3 regions of the Caldalkalibacillus uzonensis genome follow, and region 1 is predicted to be linked to each of the others. Evidence: riboswitches for the same ligand, from Rfam matches in the RefSeq annotation. Region 1 holds a riboswitch; each other region holds the start of a gene.
What was found. A riboswitch is a leader RNA that binds a small molecule or an ion and turns the genes downstream of it on or off. The one in region 1 is predicted to bind S-adenosylmethionine.

Region 1 (5,125 bases):
ATTTGTGCACAAACTAAGGGATTCCCTGCTGAGACAAGGAGTCCAAATCAGACGGGTGGGAACGTTTTAGATGAGTTTGGAGAAGAATTGGCCGCTTTTTGAAGTGATCAAACCAGGCTTATTCACCACTGTACAAGATTTGGGCCGGACGGGATTTCAACAATACGGCATGGTCGTTTCGGGCGCGATGGATCCCTTTGCCATACAAGTGGCCAATCTGCTGGTGGGTAACCGCCGGGATGAAGCCGCGTTGGAAATGACGCTCTCGGGCCCTGAGCTCCGTCTCTTGAACGATGCTGTGCTGGCCATTTGTGGTGCTGACTTATCCCCTTCCCTCGATGGCCGCAAAGTGCCGCTGTGGAAATCCTTTCTGGCCAAGGCCGGGCAAACACTCTCCTTCGGTCCTCCACAGCAGGGTGCAAGGGCTTATTTGGCCGCCAGCGGCGGGATTGAGGTACCGTTGGTGATGGGCAGCAAATCCACATATGTCAAAGGGGCAGTGGGAGGATTTCATGGCCGGCCTTTGGACAAAGGTGATATACTTGACGGCAGAAAGCCCCCACAGGCCAAACAAAAACTGGCCGGCCGGGGGCTAATGACTGAAGATATTCCCGTTTATCAAGAGAGGCAAACGATCAGAGTGATTCTTGGTCCTGAACAAGCCGTGTTTACGGAAGAAAGCATTGAAACCTTTCTTGCTGAATCCTATCAGATCACCAGCCAAGCCGACCGGATGGGGTATCGTCTGGCCGGTCCGAAACTTTGCCACCGATCGGGTGCGGATATCATTTCAGATGCGGTTGCCTTGGGCACCGTTCAAGTTCCTGCCGGCGGCGAGCCTATTATCTTGATGGCCGACCGCCAAACGACAGGTGGCTATACCCGCATCGCCAACGTCATTTCAGTGGATATTCCCGTTCTGGCCCAGATGCTGCCGGGGCAAAACATCCGCTTTCAAGCCATCAGTATCCAAGAAGCTCACCAGCTATACCGGGAGCGGGAACGTTTCCTGCGCTGTCTCAGCGTGGCCTGTGGTGTAACTAGCTAAATTAATCTTTTTTCATTTTTGCTGCCAGGCGGTTACCGACGGACTGCAGACCTTGAACAATAATAATCAGAACCGCCACGGTTGCATACATGATGTCAGCTTCATAGCGGAGATGGCCGAAGCGGAAAGCCAAATCACCCAATCCACCTGCACCAACCAACCCGGCCATGGCGGTGGCCCCAATTAAACCAATGGTGGCGATGGTGATCCCCAGGATAATGGACGGCCGTGCTTCCCTGATCATCACGTGCCAGATAATTTGTCTTGTTTTTATACCCATTGATTGATAAGCTTCAATCACACCACGATCCACTTCTAACAAAGAGGACTCCATCAGCCGGGCAATATAGGGGGCCGTATACACGACAAGAGGAACAATGGCTCCCTTCACTCCAATCGCGGTGCCCACAATCAATTTGGTAAAAGGAAGGATAAAAAACAACAGAATAATAAATGGAATGGAACGAATCACATTAATGGTCACGTTTAGAAATTGATAAATAACAGGACTTTCCCAACTTTGGCCAGGGCGGGTCAATATAAGCAGGACTCCAAGGGGCAGGCCGATCACCACTGAAATAGCCAGTGAAATGGAGACCATTTGAAAAGTCTCGATTAATGCCTGCCATAGAATAGGTCCCCTCTCTTGAAAAAACGCTGTGATACTATCCATTGACAGCAACCTCCTTCCCAGCGTCTAGCACTGTCCCTTCCACCTTAATGCCTCGAGAGAGTAAATACTGAATCGCTTGCTGGGTTTGTGACTCATCTCCTTTAAGATGGACAACAAGACGGCCAAAAGGCTTATCCTTCAACTGTGTAATCTGTCCTGACAAAATGTTAGGATAGACATCAAAACGCTTGCTTACTTCGGCCAGAGCCGGATCCCCGGCCGATTCTCCCACAAAGGACAGTGTAATAATAGGACCGGTTGCTTGTAATCTGTCCACAACAGCCTCTGGTACTTCTTCATTGAACAAACTATTAACAAACTTTTTGGTGATAGAGTGCTGTGGATGGGTAAAGATTTCAAAAACGCGACCTTCTTCGATTACTTGGCCATTTTCCATGACGGCCACCCGGTCGCATACCTTTTGGATGACATGCATCTCATGGGTAATAAGCAAGATGGTAATATTGAATTGACGATTGATTTTTAATAAGAGTTCAAGGATAGAATCGGTCGTTTCAGGATCAAGGGCACTTGTTGCTTCATCACTTAAAAGCACCTCGGGCTCATGGGCCAAAGCCCGGGCAATCGCCACACGCTGCTTCTGGCCTCCAGACAACTGACTGGGATAATGTTCCAACTTGTCGTCTAACCCCACAACCGACACATATTCTTTCACTCTCCGCTCCACTTCGCTACTAGGAAGACCGGCCAGTTTGAGCGGGATAGCAATATTTTCATAGACAGTGGCTGTCTTTAACAGGTTAAACCCCTGAAAGATCATACCAATTTTTTTGCGTACGTCACGCAATTTAGCACTGGATAAAGCCGTAAGTTCAGTTCCGTCAACCCACACCTTGCCCGAGGTGGGGCGCTCCAGTAAATTAACACAACGGATCAAAGTGCTTTTTCCGGCTCCACTGTATCCAATTACACCAAAAATTTCACCTTTTTTCACTTCCAAAGACACTTCTTTTAAGGCCTGTACTTCTTTATTTTTCGAGACAAATGTTTTGGACACTCGCTCCAGCTTAATCATACGTTTTCCCCTTTCCTAAAGAAAATGCCTCATGCAACATGAGGCATTCCTCTGCTATGATCTCCTGCCGTTCAAGAGCAGTTTTTACCATGAGGGAACAACGGAACCCTCAAACCTCTCCTCAATAAACTGCTTCACCTCATCAGAATGATAGGCCTTGATCAGCTTCTCTAAGACAGGATCATCTTTGTTCTCCGTACGCACTGCTATAACATTGACCCACGGAGAATCAGCGGGTTCAATAAAGATAGAATCTTTAGTAGGCACATAACCTTCTTCAATAGCGAAGTTGGTGTTAATGGCTGCGGCTGCTAAATCGTCAAGCACCCGGGCAATGGTGGCCGCCTCCAGTTCAACAAACTCTAGGTTTAAGGGGTTCTCCACTATATCGTGCACAGTGGCCTCTGTGCCAACCCCTTCTGCCAGCTTGATGAGTCCAGCTAATTCAAATAAAATCAGGGCACGGGCTCCGTTTGTCGGGTCGTTGGGAAGACCCAGTTTATCCCCTTCTTTTAACTCACTGAGATCATTAATATGCTTGGAGTAAATTCCCATAGGGAAATTGACTGTGGTGGCTACGTCAATGAGGTCCAGGCCCCGGTCTTCTTTAAAGTTTTCAAGATAGGGAACATGCTGAAAACTGTTCACATCAAGCTCTCCCTCAGCCAAAGCAATATTAGGCATGACATACTCGGTAAAAACTTCGATCTCAATTTCAAGTCCTTCCCGTGCTGCCACCTCAGCCACTTTTTCCATAATTTCTTCGTGTGGACCAGCAGTCACACCAACCCGCAACTTATCTTCCGGAAGTGACCCTCCTGTTTCCTCGCTTCCCCCACAAGCAGCTAATGAGAAGATAAGGATAAGACTGATTAATGCCATTAAGCTTTTGTTCATCGGTTTCTCTCCTCCTGTTGTGTATATCTGTTTTTAAGGGGTATTAAATTAAAAACCTCTCTGACAGACAGAGAGGCTGCTTAACACTTTGAACCTCTTATCTATCAGGAATTAGCACCTTTCTTAACCCGCTCTGGCACGTTAAGAAGGTTGCCGGGCTTCATTGGGCCAGTCCCTCCGCCACTCTTGATAAGAGAAGATATCCTTTTAACTTGTTAAAAAGATTCTTCAACCAGCTGGTTTTTGGCTGCATAGCCTTTAAGTTTTTACATTGATATAAAGTATAGTACAGGAACGATCGAACTGTCAATCATTAATTTAGCAATTCTGCCGCCTGCAACATTTGTTTTAATTGCTCCCGTTTTTCTTCACTGAGAGGCCGGGCTGGAGGTAAAACAGCCGTGGAAATCTCCAATCCCATCAGGCGAATCGCTTCTTTTAGCACATTAACAAAGGGAACGTCCAGTTTGTACATCTCCATTAGTAAGGCCAAACGGCGGTGCAACTGGAGCGCCTTGTCATAATCTCCTGCTTGAAAGGCTTCGTACAAACCAACTGTTATTTCCGGGGCAAAATTGGCGCTGCCCGGGATAGAGCCGTCTCCGCCCAAAGCCAGTGTGTTGAGCAAGTGGTCGTCATAGGCGGAAAATACTGCAAATTCCGGCCGCTTCTGTTTGATTTTGACAATGATCTCCCGGTAATGTCCGGCTGTATCCAAGGTCTCTTTTACACCCATAATGTTCTCATAGTCCATTGCCAGCCGGTACAGGAAATCAGGGGTTATATCCTGGCCGGTCAACAAGGGGAAATTGTAAACCAGGACAGGGAAGCTGACCGCTTCTGCAATGCTGGCGTAGTGGGCATAGAGATGATCTTCTGCCAGTGGCCAATAATAAGGATTGATGACCAGCGCACCATCTGCACCAATCTGTTCGGCATGACGGCTCAGCTCTATTGCTTCCCTGGTGCTGGGGCTGCCGGTACCGATCATGACGGGTACCCGCTGGTCCACATACCTCACAACAAACTCTGCCACCTGCTTACGCTGCTCAAAGCTCATCTGGCTGAATTCGCCACTGGTACCCAACATCAGTAACCCGTGCACTCCGCCTTCAATTAAATAGTCCACTAACTTTTTCATTCCTGCTTCGTCTAACTGTCCTTGCTCATTTACAATGGTGGGGACTGGAGGGATAATCCCTTTAAATGGATTGATTCTTGCCATTGTGTATCATCTCCTTTGACAGGTGTATCCCAACTGGCTAGAAATAAGCTGAGCATAGTACTTGATTGTTAGGCTCAATTCCTGTTCAACACGCTCTTTGGTCATGCGGAACGTAGGACCGGATATACTAATAGCGGCCACAATCTGACCTGCATGATTGCGGATAGGGGCCCCGATGCAGCGGATGCCCTCTTCATGCTCAATATCGTCGATGGCATATCCTTGGCTGCGAACTGCGGACAGTTC
Region 2 (5,125 bases), on a different contig from region 1:
TGTACTTCTTTTTCGGTGATGGGCTTCACATTTTTGAGTGTCTCAGCCATTGCTTTGATGTGAGCGGGGGTGGTGCCGCAACACCCGCCAATCAATCTCACGCCTTGTTCCACGAGCGCCCGTGCCTGCTGGGCAAAATAGTCCGGCTCCGATTGATAGATAAACCGGCCGTCGATATAATCGGGCAGACTGGCATTGGGATAGGCGGACAGATAGGCCTGCTTGGGCAGAGGGATGTTTTCCAGGGAGCGCAACATATGGTGGGGACCCAGGCGGCAGTTGGCTCCGACAATATCAGCTCCGAGCTCTTCCAGTTGGTTAAGGGCTTCACTTAACGAAAGGCCGCCTTGCAGCACACCCACCTCATGCAGAGATACTTGGGCGATAATGGGCAATGTCGTTTCCTGTCTGGCAATCTGCAAGACCGTTTTTAACTCTTCCAGATCATAATAGGTTTCCAATAACAGACCGTCTACCTTCTCATGCAACAGCCAGTAGAGCTGTTCGCGGAAGCTGCGTTTAATTTCCTCCAGCGTGATGGCTTTTTTTCCTGCCCCGCGGATGCCCCCAATGGTCCCCAAAACGTAGGCCCGGTCCTGAGCCGTTTCCTTGGCCAACCGCACAGCGTGCAGATTGATCGATTTTACCGCATCTTCCAGTCCATAGCGGGACAGTTTTGTATAATTGGCGGCATAGGTGTTGGTTTGCAGCACTTGGGCGCCGGCCTCCAGATAAGCCTGGTGAATGTTTTGAATTTGTTCGGGCTGGGAGATATTCAACTCTTCATAACAGTGGCCGACACCATACGAATACAGCAGCGTGCCCATGGCACCGTCGGCAATCAGCAAGCCGTCTTTTAAATCATCCAGTAGAGCCAATGTTAACGCTCCCTTCCTTTCTTAGGGCCGCAAAGGCCCGTTCAAAGTCATCAATTAAATCGTGTACATCTTCCAAGCCGACGGAAAGGCGCAACAGACCGTCGGTAATACCCCGTTTCTCCCGTTCAGCCTTGGGCATGGCGGCATGGGACATTTTGGCCGGATAGGATAAAATCGATTCCACTGCCCCTAAGCTGACGGCAAAGACCGGAAGTTGCACATGCTGGGCAAAGGTTTTGACAGCCTCACCGTCTGTCAGGCGGAAAGAAAGGACCGCTCCGGCCCCATCCGTCTGCAGCATCTGTATAGGGTAGCCGGGATGGTAAGGCAGCCCAGGATAATAGACCTCCAATACCTCGGGCACCTTTTGTAAGTATTTGGCCATCTCATAGGCGGAAGCTGTAGACTGCTTCAAGCGGACCGACAAGGTTTTCAGCCCCCTGAGCACCAGCCAGGCATCCTGCACGCCCAGGATGGCCCCGAAGGCGTTTTGTAAAAAAGCCAGCTGTTCAGCTAGCGCCGGTTCCTTGACCACAACCAGTCCGGCGACCACATCACTATGGCCAGCGATAAATTTGGTGGCACTGTGAATGACCACATCAGCTCCCAGTTCCAGGGGCCGTTGCAAGGCCGGGGTCATCAGTGTATTGTCCACAAAGGTCAGGCAGCCGTTCGCTTTAGCCAATTTAGCCACTGCCTGAATATCCGTAATTTTGAGCAAAGGATTAGAAGGTGTTTCCACATACAGCACTTTCGTATTGCTGCGGATATGGGAGGCCACCTGGTCCAAATCGGTCATGTCCACAAAGGTGTACTCGATGCCAAAGCGGCTGAGCACCTGGGTGACCATGCGGTAGGTGCCGCCATATACATCTTCACAAATGAGGACATGATCGCCCTTGGACAAGAGCAGAAAGGCAGTGGAGATGGCGGACATGCCTGAAGCAAAGGCAAAGCCTCTTGTGCCCCCTTCCAGTTCAGCAATGGTTTCTTCCAGTGCTTCCCGTGTCGGGTTGCCCGATCGGCTGTAATCATAGCGGCCAAAACGGTCAATATTTGGCTGGTGATAAGTTGAGGCATGGTGAATGGGCACACTGACGGCCCCTGTGTGGGGATCCCATTTATGTTTGTTGTGCAACAGGCGGGTTTCAAAACAAAATTCTTCACTCATCTCGGCTGACCTCCTCATCTGGCTTGTTCCACTTGCCCAGATTTTAAAGCAGCAAAGGCTTGCTCCAAGTCGGCAATCAAATCGTCCACATGCTCCACACCCACGGAGAAACGCAACAAGCGGTTACACACCCCGTATGCCGTGCGCACCTCTTCAGGAATGTCGGCGTGGGTTTGGGTGGCGGGATAGGTGATGAAACTTTCTACCCCTCCCAAGCTTTCAGCAAAGGTAATTAATTGAAGGTGCTGCAGGAAGGGATTGACCCATTCTTCTTTTAAGATGCGGAAGGAGAGCATCCCTCCCCGGCCCGGATACAGCACATCGGTCACACAGTCATGCTGCTGCAAATAGGCGGCAATCTGCCGGGCATTGGCCTCATGCTGTCTCATGCGTAAGGCCAGTGTCTTCATACCACGCATCAACAGCCAGGAGTCCAGGGGGGAGAGGGTGGCACCGATGGCGTTATGATAATGAAACAAACGTTCACATAATGCTTCTCCCTTGGCCACAATCAGTCCGGCCAGCACATCGTTGTGTCCGCCCAAATATTTGGTGGCGCTGTGAATGACGATATCTGCCCCTTGTTTGATGGGCTGCTGCAAAAGTGGCGTGTAAAAGGTGTTGTCCACGATCAGTAACAGGCCATGTTTTTTAGCCACCCGGCTGACCGCACTGATATCTGTCTCCTGCATAAGCGGATTGGTCGGTGTTTCAATAAAGATAGCTTTGGTGCGAGGGGTGATTCGTTTTTCAATTTCCTCTGTACATCGTGGATCAACATAATGGAAGTTCAGCCCCCAGCGCTTCCAGCCTTCTTCAAACAAGCGGTACGAGCCTCCATAGAGATCCTGGGAAACGACCCACTCGTCCCCTTGCCCAAACAAGGACAAAATAATCTGAATGGCCGCCATACCTGAACTGGTGGCAAATCCCCGGTCGCCACCCTCCAAATCAGCTATAGCCTGCTCCAGAATGGCCCGGGTCGGATTGCCTGTACGGGAGTAATCATAGCCCGTAGACTGGCCAATGCCGGCATGGCGGTAGGCGGTTGAAAAGTAGACCGGAGCCGATACCGTCCCGGTTTCTTTCTCACTGCGGTTTCCGATTTGAACCAGCTGAGACTCTAGTTTCAATTGGCTCATCTTAGCTCATCCCCACCTTTGCTCTGCTTTGATGAAATAAAAAAGCCTTCTTCTGATAAGAAGAAGGCAAGACTAAGCGGGTTTCCGTTAGTTTGTCTTCCTCTTATCTTTCAAGTTGAATCAAGACAACTTGACTCAACTTGCTGGAATTAGCACCTGGCCAGCAATACAAGCTGGCTGGTTGCTGAGGTTTCACAGGGCCAGTCCCTCCACCTCTCTGGATAAGAAAAAGAACAACACTCGTATTCAGTTATGTATGACTATTAAAACAACTATATAACTAATTTATTGATTTGGCAATAGGAAAATGTAAAAAAATTTAGCAATCCCGGAATGTGGTTAATTGACGCCCACGGGACAGTGTCGTTCAATGATCTGCTTTTTCAGTGATTTCCTATCAAAAATGATCACCGATTTAGGTGAAAATTTATAACCTATTTATCAGAGGGCATTTTAGGCTCATGTCTATCCTTTTGCAGCGGCCCCAAGTTTTTGACTTCTTTTCTGAAATTAGGAATTGACAGACAGCGAGGGATTATATATGATACTTTAAAACAGCAAAATTCCATAATTCATAGTTGATTAATGTGAATTGTGTTATTAACCGTGTTGGCACGTATCATGTATAGAACCGAAAGAAAGGTAAAGGTGAAAATCGATGCTGTTAACCTTTATCGCCATTGTCATTGCCTTGTTTTTTGCCATGAATATTGGGGCCAGCGGAGCAGCGGCCACCATGGGTGCGGTGTATGGTGCGGGAGCGGTCCGCCAGAAGACGCTCGCTTTGCTGCTTGTGGCTCTAGCAGTCTTTTTGGGTGCAGTCTTGGGCAGCGGAGAAGTGGTGAAGACGATCGGCAGCGGGATTATCCCCACTGATATCCTCAATGTGCCGATTGTGCTGATTATTTTGGTTGGAGCAACCAGCACGCTGTTTATCGCCAATCTGCTGGGTATTCCTTTGTCAACCAGTGAAGTGACTGTGGGATCGATCGTTGGCGTCGGCATTGCCTTTCAGGCCTTGTATGTCTCCAATCTGCTCTACATTGTCTCGTTTTGGATCATTGTGCCGGTAGTTGCCTTCAGTGTGGCTTACGTATCAGGCAAAGGGATTCTGTGGTTTGAGAGACGCTATCCTGACCTGAAAAAGGGAGGCAAATGGCGCAAAGCTCTTATTGCCCTCCTCATCTTCACCGGGTGTCTGGAGGCTTTTTCAGCAGGGATGAATAATGTAGCCAATGCCATCGGCCCTTTGGTAGGAGCGGGACTGTTGGATGCAACGCAGGCCATCTGGCTGGGTGGGGCCTTCGTGGCACTGGGAGCGGTCTTGCTCGGCGGAAGGGTACTGGAGACCAACGGCAAACGGATTACCTCCCTCTCTCTGCTGCAAGGCAGCGTGGTGTCAGGAACAGGAGGTACATTGGTGGTCTTGGCTTCACTGCTGGGCATCCCAGTTCCGCTTACCCAGGCTACCACATCGGCCATTTTGGGTGTGGGGACCGCAGAGAATGGTTTCCGCTTATGGCAAAAGAATGTGATCGTTCAAATTATCAAGGTGTGGATTGTGTCACCTATTCTTTCGCTGGTGGTTTCATACACCTTGGTTCATATCATCCTGGAGCCTAATCCATATGTTGTTATTGTTGTTTTGAGTGTGTTTGTAGGTACATTTGGCACGCTCAGTTTATTAAAAACCATCCGGCAAGACAAGAAATCGATTCATGAACAAGGAGGCGGGATTTAACCATGGGTGTTACATTCTCTTACACGACCTTGCCTAAAGAGGAGCTGGCCGAGGTTAACCGGCAGCTGGAGCAAAAAGACACCCTGGATGTGATCAAGTGGGCTTACGACCAATGGGGTGATGAGTTGATTTACGCCTGCAGCTTCGGGGCAGAAGGCATGGTGCTGATCGATTTGATCAGCAAAGTCAAAGC
Region 3 (5,125 bases), on a different contig from region 1:
TTCTCCATTTATATCTTTTTTGCCGGACACCATGACCCTGGTGGAGGCTTTATAGGCGGATTGATGACGGCCTCCGCCCTTGTCCTCCTGTACATTGCCTTTGATATGGACACAATGAATAAAGCTATCCCCCTTGATTTTAAAATGGTTACCGCTGTTGGTTTACTGACGGCCGTGTTAACAGGTGTGGGCTCATTTTTCTTCGGTGTTCCCTTTTTAAGCCATACATTTGGCTATTTTGATCTGCCTGTTCTGGGTGAAACAGAGCTGGCAACAGCCGTCCTGTTTGATATTGGTGTCTACCTTACCGTCGTAGGGGTCACCATGACCATTATTCTGACAATCGGAGAGGATGAGGGATAATGGAAATCCTGATGTCAATTGTTGTCGGTGTCCTCTTTACGGTGGGCACATACCTGGTTTTGACCAAAAGTTTGCTGCGGATCATCTTGGGAACAGCTGTCTTAAGCCACGGTGTCCATTTGCTGTTATTAACCATGGCCGGTTTGAAGACGGGTGCGCCTCCGTTGTTGGGGGAACAGGCTGGATCCTATACGGATCCTCTTCCACAAGCCCTGATCCTGACCGCCATTGTGATCAGTTTTGGTGTGACGGCCTTTTTCTTTGTCCTGGCCTACAGAAGCTACCAGCAATTAGGAACTGACGATATGGAAAAACTAAGGGGAAATGACGATGAATAATGTAGTGATTTTACCTGTCGTTATACCGCTTATCACAGGGATTGTACTCATTCTGGCCAAAAAAAATCTGAATTTGCAGCGCTCGTTAAGCGTGCTCTCTTTTGCCGCATTAATAGTTGCCGCTGGAAGGCTCGTTCATTTGGCGGCAACTGAGGGCATCCAAACCTTATATCTTGGCAGCTGGGTACCGCCATTTGGCATTGTATTGGTGGCTGACATGTTTGCCTCTTTGCTGGTCCTGACTGCGGGAATCGTTAGCCTGGCCTGTCTGTTGTATTCATTCAGCGCCATTGACAAGGACCGGGAATCCTACTTTTATTATCCACTCGTGCAGTTTATCGTAGCAGGTGTATGCGGCTCTTTTTTGACCGGTGATATTTTCAACCTGTTCGTTTTCTTTGAAGTGATGCTGATTGCTTCCTACGCTTTGATTTCTCTAGGTGGAGAGAAGCGCCAGCTGCGTGAATCACTGAAGTACGTCCTGGTCAACATTATCTCTTCCGTTATGTTTGTCATGGCAGTGGCTTACCTGTATGCCACACTGGGAACTTTAAACATGGCTGATTTATCGCTCAGAGTGGCTGCAGTAGGACAAGAAGGCATTGTGACCGTTATAGCCATCTTATTCATGATTGTTTTCAGTTTGAAATCAGCTTTGTTTCTCTATTACTGGCTGCCCGGTTCCTACAGTGCTCCCCCTGCACCCATTGCGGCTCTTTTTGGGGGACTGTTAACCAAAGTGGGGATCTATGCTTTGTTCCGCTCCTTTACACTGATTTTTTATCATCAGCCTGAAGTGACACATCAACTGCTGGCCTGGCTGGCCGGACTAACCATGGTGCTGGGTGTCCTTGGGGCTGTGGCACACTGGGATGTAAGAAAAATTCTGGCCTATAACATTGTGGTCGCCGTGGGCTTTATTGTATTTGGACTGGCCGTATCATCCTCTACCGCCCTATCCGGTGCCATCTATTATCTGCTTCATGACATGATCATCAAAGCGCTTCTCTTCCTGTTGGGGGGTTCCATGATTGCCGTGGCAGGTACCGGTCAATTGCGCAAAATGGGCGGTTTGATCAAGCGTTATCCGGTTCTAGGCTGGATGTTTTTCATTGGTGCTCTTGCTCTGGCAGGCATTCCTCCTTTAAGCGGCTTTATCGGGAAACTGTTGCTGATTCAGGGAGGCCTGGAGCAAGGTTTGTATTGGCTGGTAGCTGTCAGTCTGGGGACAAGCTTGCTGGTTTTGTATTCCATGCTGAAAATCTTTATGAACGGTTTCTGGGGAGAAGAAAAGAATCATCAAGCCCAAGGGAATGGCTCTATCACCCGTCACCTTGTTCCCTGTGGCTTTCTGGTTGCCCTGGCCGTTGGGCTGGGACTGGGGGCGGAATGGGTAATTCCTTACATTCAGATTGCAACCGAAACATTGCTTAACCCCGAGTTATATATTCAGGCCGTGCTAAAGGAGTAGATGGATCATGCCTTTTCAAATTTTGCTTAACCTTATCCTGGCCCTTATCTGGGTTTTGTTAAATAACAGTTGGGATTTGGTCACATTTTCCATTGGTTATGTGCTTGGGTTTCTACTCATCTTTGCCTTAAGACGGTTTCTGCCCTATTCGTTCTATGGCCAGAAAATTGTGGCCGTTGTCAAGCTGCTGCTGCTGTTCTTAAAAGAGCTTATCCTCTCTAGCATTAGTGTCATCAAGCAAATCATAAAACCTGATCTGGATATTCGTCCCGGGATCTTTGCCTTTGAAACACAATTAAAATCTGACTGGGAAATTACAACTTTGGCCTGTTTGATTTCGCTGACACCGGGAACATTAACCGTCAGCGTCACCCCGGACAAAAGTATATTATACATTCACGCCATAGATATTCCTGACGCCGAACAAACCATTGCCCAAATTAAGGACTCCTTTGAGCAGGCCATTATGGAGGTGAGCAGATAACATGTTTGCTTATCTCCTCATGACTGCCCTCATGATCATCGCAGCTTCAATTCTTATATCACTTTACCGTGTGATTAGAGGCCCGTCCATGCCCGACCGCATCATTGCTGTCGACACCATTGGCATCAACATTATCGGCATGGTGGCTATTATCTCCATGATGCTGGAAACACAGGCATTCCTGGAAATTATTTTGTTGATCGGCATATTGGCCTTTATTGGTACAATTTCCTATGCCAAGTTTTTAGAAAGAGGGGTTGTCATTGAGCGTCGTCGAGATCAGTAAAGGAATTGTCGGTTTGCTTTTGCTTTTGGGTGCGGTTTTAAGTTTATTAAGTGCCATTGGCATGATTAGACTTCCTGATGTATACACACGTTCTCATGCTGCCACCAAAAGTTCCACTCTTGGTGTCCTGTGTATTTTGACCGGGGCTTTCCTCTATTTTTGGTGGGTCAAAGGCATCTTTAGTGCAGGGCTCTTACTCGGTATTGTTTTCGTCTTTGTTACGGCACCAGTGGCCGGCCATCTGATTTGCCGGGCCGCCTATCACATTCAAGTTCCATTATGGGAAAAATCAGTGCAAGATGATCTTAAGCAATACTACACTCAAAATCAGGAGCTGCATTCAAACAAATAACAGCCAATTGAATTCTCCAAATGAAACCAAACAACGAGTGATTACGTGCCCTTTTACACCCGGGCACGTTTTTTCATTTAACGAACAACACACCAGCTTCAGACAACAGATTAGACTCTTTCACAGTGACTCAAAATCACTGATGGATTGAACCTCCTTGTTACTTTTCAGCATATTGTATAACAGCAAAAAAATTGGTGTAAGGAAACTTTTTAAATATTTAAAAGTTTGGTTGAGGGGGAGTGATCATGCTTGAAGTATGTGCGGCCATTATCGGCTTGCTTTTGGTTATAATCACGAATAAATTGAAAAAGAAAATAAGGGACAGATAATGATTGACAATGAGAGGCATTTCACTTAAGATAATACCAAAGATTAGCAATGTTGATTATTTGAATAGCTTGTGTCATCACTCTTATCAAGAGAGGCGGAGGGACTGGCCCAATGAAGCCCGGCAACCGCCAGCTTAGGCTGGAAAGGTGCCAATTCCTGCGAAGATGGTTCCATCTTCGAGAGATAAGAGGAAGGATGCTTGTAAGTATATGCACCCCCTTCCTCAAGAAGGGGGTTTTTCATTTATCGTGTTTGTAGTGAACTTGAGAATAGGTTCTGTTGAGCAGAAGACCTTAATGGCAAACGAAAGGGGAATATGTTGATGCTGCGGATCGGATTGTTGGGATTAGGTACAGTGGGTAGCGGTGTCTATGAAGCCATTTCCACCGAAAAAGAAAGGCTGACACGGCTGCTGGGTGATGAGGTAGAAGTAGTCAGCATTCTTATCAAAAACAGCCGTAAGGAACGTCCTCATGTCCCCCGGGAACTGCTGGTGACAGATTTTAAGTCATTTGTCGCCTGTAAACCTGATGTGGTATTTGAGGCCATTGTGGGGGTGGATCCCGCTTACTTTTATGTCTCTTACCTATTAGAAAACAGCATTCCTGTCATCTCGGCCAACAAGGAGCTGATTGCCAAACGGGGACATCGCTTGGAACAGATCGCCAGGCAAGCCGGGACCTACCTCAGTTATGAGGCCAGTGTGGCCGGCGGCATTCCCATTTTGTCTGCTTTGAAAACTTCTTTGCTGTTTAATCAAATCTCACAACTCCAAGGTATCCTTAATGGAACAACCAACTATATCCTGACCAAGATGAGTCAGGAAGGGAAGCCTTTCAGTGACGTTTTGCATGAGGCACAAGCATTAGGGTATGCCGAAGCTGACCCCACCGCAGACATTGAGGGATGGGATGCTTTATATAAGCTGCAAATTTTAGCCTATTATGTTACGGGAACTTGGGAGTACAGTGCCACTTTAACATGCCGGGGCATTACCGGAGTTGAACCCTGGCATATGGAAGTGGCCGGGCAATTGGGCTTGACCCTGAAGCTGGCTGCGCTTCTGACAAAAACGGCACGAGGGGTTGAAGGTCGGGTTGAACCTGTCTTTTTACCTGCTGAACATCCGTTGTCCCAAGTGAATGGGGTAACAAATGCCATCATGGTCACGGGTGATTTGGTGGGCCAGTTGGTCTTCCAAGGACCTGGAGCAGGCAAGAAGCCAACAGCGAGTGCCATGCTTGAAGACTTAGTCTTCTGTCACCGCCAGTTTAAAGCCGGATATGTTCCATCCAATAATGTCTCTCTGATCCCTTTCGAGGAAAATGATGCACAGCAAAGTAACAGAGCCGATGAGAATCAGCCCTCCCTGCACAATACAAGCGATTACATTATCGCTTTTTGGCGGCAGTCGAAAGGACAGCAGGGGCTGGAGAGATTGATCAAAAACTGTCAAGGAGAATGGCTGTACTGTGAAGAAACAGAGCAGCTTGGCACA

Region 2: it holds a riboswitch for S-adenosylmethionine, as region 1 does, so the genes downstream of both, J2S00_RS13635 (methionine biosynthesis PLP-dependent protein) here and J2S00_RS05085 (MetQ/NlpA family ABC transporter substrate-binding protein) in region 1, are expected to answer to the same signal.
Region 3: it holds a riboswitch for S-adenosylmethionine, as region 1 does, so the genes downstream of both, J2S00_RS11635 (homoserine dehydrogenase) here and J2S00_RS05085 (MetQ/NlpA family ABC transporter substrate-binding protein) in region 1, are expected to answer to the same signal.

Annotation. Positions count from the first base shown of each region.
Region 1 is NZ_JAUSUQ010000003.1:97,833-102,957, forward strand. It holds gene J2S00_RS05065 (LamB/YcsF family protein) at 1-70, shown strand, start outside; gene J2S00_RS05070 (5-oxoprolinase subunit C family protein) at 71-1,048, shown strand; gene J2S00_RS05075 (methionine ABC transporter permease) at 1,050-1,721, opposite strand; gene J2S00_RS05080 (methionine ABC transporter ATP-binding protein) at 1,714-2,757, opposite strand; gene J2S00_RS05085 (MetQ/NlpA family ABC transporter substrate-binding protein) at 2,842-3,654, opposite strand; SAM riboswitch class I at 3,749-3,850, opposite strand; gene J2S00_RS05090 (dihydrodipicolinate synthase family protein) at 3,968-4,879, opposite strand; gene J2S00_RS05095 (IclR family transcriptional regulator) at 4,886-5,125, opposite strand, start outside.
Region 2 is NZ_JAUSUQ010000010.1:108,144-113,268, forward strand. It holds gene J2S00_RS13625 (bifunctional homocysteine S-methyltransferase/methylenetetrahydrofolate reductase) at 1-878, opposite strand, end outside; gene metC (cystathionine beta-lyase) at 862-2,049, opposite strand; gene J2S00_RS13635 (methionine biosynthesis PLP-dependent protein) at 2,064-3,191, opposite strand; SAM riboswitch class I at 3,292-3,419, opposite strand; gene cysP (sulfate permease) at 3,850-4,932, shown strand; gene J2S00_RS13645 (phosphoadenylyl-sulfate reductase) at 4,935-5,125, shown strand, end outside.
Region 3 is NZ_JAUSUQ010000008.1:112,133-117,257, reverse strand. It holds gene J2S00_RS11665 (Na(+)/H(+) antiporter subunit B) at 1-363, shown strand, start outside; gene J2S00_RS11660 (Na(+)/H(+) antiporter subunit C) at 363-701, shown strand; gene J2S00_RS11655 (Na+/H+ antiporter subunit D) at 694-2,172, shown strand; gene J2S00_RS11650 (Na+/H+ antiporter subunit E) at 2,180-2,656, shown strand; gene J2S00_RS11645 (Na(+)/H(+) antiporter subunit F1) at 2,658-2,942, shown strand; gene mnhG (monovalent cation/H(+) antiporter subunit G) at 2,920-3,294, shown strand; SAM riboswitch class I at 3,707-3,817, shown strand; gene J2S00_RS11635 (homoserine dehydrogenase) at 3,950-5,125, shown strand, end outside.